Regions from separate parts of the Pseudoduganella sp. GW821-FHT12E03 genome, predicted to be linked through region 1. Evidence: predicted binding sites of a transcription regulator. Region 1 holds the regulator's gene; the other holds the start of a gene.

Region 1 (3,407 bases):
TGAACCCGTGGCGCAAGCCGGCGTGCGCCGCGCGCAAGCGGGCCGGCACCAGCGTTTCCACCGGTTGCCCCTGCAATGCCCCGGCTTCATAGCCAAACAGGTTGCACAACGCGGGATTGGCCAGCACGATGTGGCCGCCGTGGTCTGCAATCAGCATGGCATCGCTGGCGGCGGCCAGCAGCCATTCCAGGTTGCGGCCTTCCATCACAAAATTATCCAACCCACTCCCCTTGTCGCCAACCCGGCACGTGACCTTTTCGCGCAGAATAGCACGGGAAGGCACGCCGGGTTAAGTGGCGCTACACCAGTGGTTCCTGGCAAACGCCCTCTGCCAGCGCCGCCAGCCGCGGCCCGTCCACGATGGTCAGGTGGCGGCCCGTCAGCGTGATCCATCCCGCTTTGCGGAAGCGCGCCAGCAAGCGGCACACGCATTCCATCGTCAAGCCCAGGTAGGCTCCGATTTCATCGCGCGACATGCGCAGCTGGATTTGCGTGGACGGCGCGCCGCGCGCCGCATAGCGCGCCCGCAATCCAACCAGGAACAGCGCCAGGCGCTGCTCGGCGCGCGCATTCCCCATCAGGAACAGGGAGGCCTGCTGGCGCTGGATTTCACGGCTCAGCGCACGGTGGAACTGGTCCATCAACGCAGGCACCGCCACCAGCAATTCACGCAACCGGTCAAACGGAATTTCACAGATTTCGCAGGTTTCGAGCGCCACCGCGTCGGTGTCATGACAGCCGTCGGCGATCGCATCGAGCCCCAGCAACTCGCCCTCCATGGGAAAACCCGTGAGCTGGCAATTGCCGTGCGCATGGCGCAGCGTTTTCAGGTGGCCGCTGCGGATGGCGTACAGCTTGACGAAAGCGTCGCCCGCGCGGTGCAGGTATTCGCCCCGCATCAGCGTGCGCCGTCCGCCCACGATGGTTTCCAGTTGCGCCAACTCGCCGGGCCGCAACCCGCCGGCCAGGCACAGGTTGCCCATCGCGCATTGGGAGCAGTCCGCCGGGTCCGGGGGCGCCGGCATGAGGCATTCAACGTGCATGACAACCCTTCAGGCGGCGCACGCCTCGGCGGCAATGGTGCTGTCCGCGCCGGGTTCCCGTCCGGTCGACAGGGCTTCCAGGCTGTCGCGGTCATGGAGCCGGATATCGCGGTTGTCGAGCTTGATCCAGCCCTGCTTGCGGAAACGGGCCAGCAGGCGGCTGACGCTTTCGATCGTCAGCCCCAGGTAGCCGCCGATATCTTCGCGCGACATGCGCAACTGGTAGCTGGCGGAGGAATAGCCGCGCGCCGCGTAACGCGCGCCCATGTTCAGCAGGAACAGCGCCATGCGCTGGTCGGCGCGCATACTGCCGCGGAATAGCATGATCGCCTGTTCGCGCTGGATTTCACGGCCCAGCACGCGGTGGAATTGCTGCATCAGCGACGGCGTCTGCATCGCCAGTTCCTGCAAGCGGTTAAACGGGATTTCGCAGACCTCACTGTCTTCCAGCGCGGTGGCGCTGCAGTTGTGCAAGCCCGAACCGATCGCATCCATCCCCAGCAAGTCGCCCGCCATGTGGAAGCCCGTCACCTGCTGCTCACCGTGGATATTGACTTGCGCCGTCTTGAAGTGGCCCAGGCGCACCGCAAACAGGCTGCCGAACGAGGCCCCCATGCTGAACAATTGCTCGTCGCGCGCCAGACGGCGGCGGCGGGCGATAATCTGGTCCAGGCGCGCCACGTCGCTGTCGGCCAGGCCTTGCGGCAGGCAAAAGCGGTTAAAGCTGCACAGCGTGCAATTGACCTTGCCCGATTTGGCGGCTGGCGCCACCGTGCTGGCGTTGGCGGCGGCGATGGGAATCACGGTATTCATGGGCTGCTCCTGTTCGGTGTGCGTTGCACGTCCTCGATGAACACCAGTATCGCGCTCCCGGCGCTGTCACGGTATCGGGCATTGCCATGAGTTAATGTAGGGGATCCGTGACAAGGCCTTGCCGCCTTGGCATGGCGCTGGCTTAACCCAGCGCCAGTTTCACGCCCAGTCCCGCCACCGCGCAGGCCGCAATCACGTGGATCACATTGCGCTTGTAGCGCAGCAGCGCCACCGCGGCCCCGGCGGCAATCACGGCCGACCACGGGTCGAAGCGCCCATGGAACCCCTCCGGCCACAACACGTGGTAGCCGAAAAACAGCGCCAGGTTCAGGATCACCCCGACCACGGCGGCGGTAATGGCGGTCAGCGGCGCCGTGAACTTAATGTCGCCATGGGTCGACTCCACCAGCGGGCCGCCGGCCAGGATGAACAGGAACGAGGGCAGGAAGGTGAACCACGTGACGAGCGCGGCGGCCGTTGCCCCCGCCAGGAATTGCGCGTCCGGCCCGAACACGGCCTTGACATAGCCGCCGACAAACCCGACGAACGCCACCACCATGATCAGCGGCCCCGGCGTGGTTTCACCCAGCGCCAGCCCGTCGATCATCTGGCGCGGCGTCAGCCAGCCATAGTGTTCGACCGCGCCCTGGTAGACATACGGCAGCACCGCATAAGCGCCGCCAAAGGTCAGCAGGGCCGCCTTGGTGAAAAACCAGCTCATTTGCGTCAGCGTGTGGTGCCAGCCAAAGAGCGCGGTCAGCGCGCCCATCGGCAAGGTCCACAGCGCCGCGCCGGCCACAACGATGAGCGCCAGCTTGCGCCAGCGGAAGCGCGCATGGGCCGGCGGCGGCGTGGTGTCGTCGATCAGCGCCGCGCCATACGACGCCTCGGCGCCGCCATGGCCGCCGCCGCCGCCAATGGCAAACGTGGCGGGCGCCATGCGGCCGCCGATGTATCCCGTCAGCGCGGCCGCCAGGACAATCAGCGGGAATGGCACATCGAAGGCGAAAATCGCAATGAACGAGGCGGCGGCAATCGCCCATAACGCATTGTTTTTCAGCGCGCGCGACCCGATGCGGTGCGCCGCCTGCACCACGATGGCGGTGACGGCGGGCTTGATGCCATAAAACAGCCCCGCCACCACGGACACGTCGCCAAACGCGATATAAATCCACGACAACACGATCAGGATCAGCAGCGATGGCAGGACGAACAGCCCGCCCGCCACGACGCCGCCCCAGGTGCGGTGCATCAGCCAGCCGATGTAGGTGGCCAGCTGCTGCGCTTCCGGTCCCGGTAGCACCATGCAGTAATTGAGCGCATGCAGGAAACGCCGTTCGGAAATCCAGCGGCGGTTTTCCACCAGTTCCTGGTGCATGATGGCGATTTGCCCGGCCGGGCCGCCGAAACTGATCAAACCCAGCTTCAGCCAAAAGGCGAACGCTTGCCAGAAACCGACCGGCGCTGGTTTGACGTGGGAAGGGTGCATCGGATCCATACAGTGATTTGAATTGGAGCAATCTTCGCATTGTACGAAGCGGACCGTATGCC
Region 2 (3,407 bases), on a different contig from region 1:
ACGTCGTTCAGCGCCGCCAGCGCCCTGGCCTGCACCGGGCCGGTTTCCTTCAACAGGTATTCGACGGCTTCGGCGCTTGCGCCTTCCTTGCGCATCTGGATCAGCTTGTTATTCTTTTCCGCACCGCTGGCCAGCGCCTCATCGACGGCGGCCAGCAGGGTTTTTTCCTTATCTTCCGTCATCATCGACGCCAGCTTGTCGCGGGCGTCCTTGTAGCGCTTGCGGGCTTCGTCCACCTTGGCCAGTTCCGCGTTCATCTGCTCCGGGGTCGAGACCACGGTCATCGTGGTCAGCGCCAGCGTGATGCTGCGAACGTCGCCGACCATGCTCCTGACAGCGGCCATCTTCACGTTTTTGTCGTTCAGAATGTCTTGCGTGCGGTTGCCGATGCGCGACATCGAGGCCAGGCCCAGCAGCATCATGGCTGTCAGCAAGGTCAGCACCACGCCAAAGCCGAACCCCAGGCGCATCCCTATCTTCAAATTCGCAAGCGACATGTCTCCCCCTATAGTAATTTCCAGAAGAATGTCACATCCTGGCCCGGGTGTCTGCCCGCCGTGATAAGGGAGTTATTGCGTTTGTCGTCATGCAACAACGTTGACGGAAGAGACATCCCCGCAGCAGTAAAATCCCTATACGGAGACGGGAAATTACGCTATGCAGCGGGATATCGAAAAACACGAATGGCTGTTGCGCCGCAATTGCTCGCTGACGCCGCGCCAGACGGTGGCGGCCTATGGCGCGCTGTGCGGCCTGTCGCTCAGCGTGGCCCTGGTGTTCCTGCTGCAGGGCGTGTGGCAAGTGCTGGTGTTTACCAGCATCGAGCTGGCCGCCGTCACTCTGGCTTTCATTTTGTATGCGCGCCACGCCGCCGACTATGAACACATCGTGCTGACGACGGGCTGCCTGCTGGTGGAGCGGGTCTCGGCCGGACGGGCGTCGCAAACCGTGCTGGAACCGTACTTTACGCGCGTCGCCAAGCCGGCGTCGCCGCGCGGCCTGGTGTTGCTGGAAGCGAATGGCACCACCCTGGAAGTCGGCGGATTCGCCGCCGACTCTCAGCGGCGCCGGCTGGCCGACGAGTTACAGCAAGCGCTGCGCGATCAGAAGCGGTAGCCGAAGCCCGCGCCAAACAGGACAGGATCGACCTTGGCGCGGCTGGCCTTGGCGCCGCCAATCAGCACATCGCTGCGGATCCGCACTTTTTTCACGTCGAAGTTCAGCGACCAGTGGTCGTCCAGCCGCACGTCGGCCCCGGCCTGCAGGGCCAGGCCGATGCTGTCATGTTCCAGGCTGGCGCCGCCGTTCAGCAGGCGGTTCTTTGAAAACGTGGTCCAGTTCACCCCCACCCCCAGGTAGGGGCTGACCGTATTGCCCGGTGCAAAGTGGTATTGCGCCAGCAGGGTCGGCGGCAAGTGGCGGAAGGTGCCGATGGCTTTGCTGTCCAGGTACACGGTGTGCTTTTGCGGATAGGTCAGCACCAGTTCCGCCGCCAGATTGGGGGTGAAGAAATAAGAAATATCCGCTTCCGGGATGGTCTTGCCGCTGACGTGGATTCGGTCCGCCGCGCCCGTGCCGCCGACCGGATCGGATTTGTCGGCCGGGTCGATGTGCACGGCGCGGGCGCGGATCAGCCAGGCGCTGTGATCGGCGGCTTGCGCAGCAGTGGCGCCCAGGGCGGCAACGGCCGCAAGGAGGAGGGAGATGGCTTTAAGGTTGCTGGCTTTCATACACTTTTTCTTTCTTTGCTGTTGAGTTTCAAACAAAGTGTATGAATCCCAAACAGTAAAAACTTTGATACAAGTCAAAAATGGCAAAAGGAAAATGTGGGGTGTAAGATAACCAGCGCTTTCCGGCCCGGGCCGGACCACCCTTCGCAGGAGAAAGTATGGCCAGGCTGAACGTCAATGGAGCAATCCGGGAATTCGATGCGGAGGGGGATACCCCGCTGCTGTGGGCGCTGCGCGAGCAGCTGGGGCTGACCGGCACCAAGTATGGCTGCGGTGTCGCGCAATGCGGCGCGTGCACCGTGCACATTGACGGCGAAGCCACGCGCAGCTGCGTGCTGCCGATCTCCGCGCTGACGGAAAAACAAAAGATCACCACCATCGAAGGCTTGTCGAAAGACGGCAGTCACCCGGTGCAAAAAGCCTGGGCCGCGCTGGACGTGCCGCAATGCGGTTTCTGCCAGTCCGGCATGATCATGGCCGCCAGCGCGCTGCTGAAACAAAAGCCGAAAGCCACCGATGCAGACATCGACGCCGCCATGACCAATATCTGCCGCTGCGGCACGTATAACCGCGTGCGCGCCGCCATCAGGGTGGTGGTCAATAAGGCCGCCCCGAAATCGGCCGGCCTCGCTATCGAGCATATCCAGCGGACGGGAGACAAGGCATGAACGCGCCCGCATCCGCACCATCGGCGTCGCGCCGGGGCTTCCTGAAAATCACCTCGTTGGCGCTGGGCGGCCTGGTGGTGCCGTTTGCGATTCCCCTGGACGCCGGGGCGCAGCAGGCCGGCGCGCAGCCGCCGGAAGTCAATGCCTGGGTGGTGGTGAAGCCCGACGACACCGTGGTGATCCGGATCGCCCGTTCGGAAATGGGCCAAGGCACCCTGACCGGCCTGGCGCAGCTGGTGGCGGAAGAACTCGATGCCGACTGGTCCAGGGTCACCACGGAGTATCCAAGCCCCGGACGCAACCTGGCGCGCAACCGCGTGTGGGGCAGTTATTCGACGGGCGGCAGCCGTGGCATCCGCGAATCCAACGAATACGTGCGCAAAGGCGGCGCGGCGGCCCGCATGATGCTGGTGCAGGCGGCGGCCGATCAGTGGCAAGTGCCGGCGGCGGACTGCCGCGCCGCCAACGGGGTGGTCAGCCACGCCGCCTCGGGCCGCAGCGCCACCTATGGCCAGCTGGCGCCAGCGGCCGGCAAGCTGGCGGTGCCCACCGACGTCAAGCTGAAAGACCCGAAAGACTGGAAGCTGGCCGGCAAGCGCCTGGCGCGGTTGGACACGGTCGACAAAACCACGGGCGCGCAAGTGTATGGCATGGACTTGAAGTTGCCGAACATGCTCAACGCGGCCATCAAGGATTGCCCGGTGTTTGGCGGCAAGGTCAAAAGCTTCGATGCGGCGGCGATTGCGCAGCGTCCCGGCGTGAAAAAAGTCGTGCAGGTGGGCGACAGCGCGGTGGCCGTGGTGGCCGACACGTGGTGGCGCGCCCGCACGGCGCTGGCGGACTTGCCCATCGTGTGGGACGAAGGCCCGAACGCGAAGCTGTCCAGCGCCGATATTGCCGCCATGCTGAAGGAAGGGCTCACCGCGCCGGAAGGCGTGGTGGGCAACAGCAATGGCGATGCGCGCGCGGCCATTGGCGCGGCGAAGCGCACCGTGGAAGCCGTGTATTC

What was found. The regulator FNR, encoded in region 1, switches genes on or off when oxygen is low (the NO sensors DNR and NnrR bind a similar motif). The targets are predictions, from matches to a motif close to TTGATNNNNATCAA.
Region 2: the regulator FNR is predicted to act here: its motif matches at 1,795-1,808, upstream of AC1RRC_RS11375 (OmpW/AlkL family protein).

The regions. Positions count from the first base shown of each region.
Region 1 covers NZ_JBXAQJ010000002.1:828,237-831,643, reverse strand. Annotated here, with positions in the region: gene AC1RRC_RS07335 (sensor histidine kinase) at 1-220, opposite strand, end outside; gene AC1RRC_RS07330 (helix-turn-helix domain-containing protein) at 300-1,025, opposite strand; gene fnr (fumarate/nitrate reduction transcriptional regulator Fnr) at 1,053-1,856, opposite strand; gene chrA (chromate efflux transporter) at 1,999-3,345, opposite strand.
Region 2 covers NZ_JBXAQJ010000004.1:77,286-80,692, reverse strand. Annotated here, with positions in the region: gene AC1RRC_RS11385 (methyl-accepting chemotaxis protein) at 1-497, opposite strand, end outside; gene AC1RRC_RS11380 (DUF2244 domain-containing protein) at 658-1,116, shown strand; gene AC1RRC_RS11375 (OmpW/AlkL family protein) at 1,104-1,730, opposite strand; gene AC1RRC_RS11370 ((2Fe-2S)-binding protein) at 1,889-2,398, shown strand; gene AC1RRC_RS11365 (xanthine dehydrogenase family protein molybdopterin-binding subunit) at 2,395-3,407, shown strand, end outside.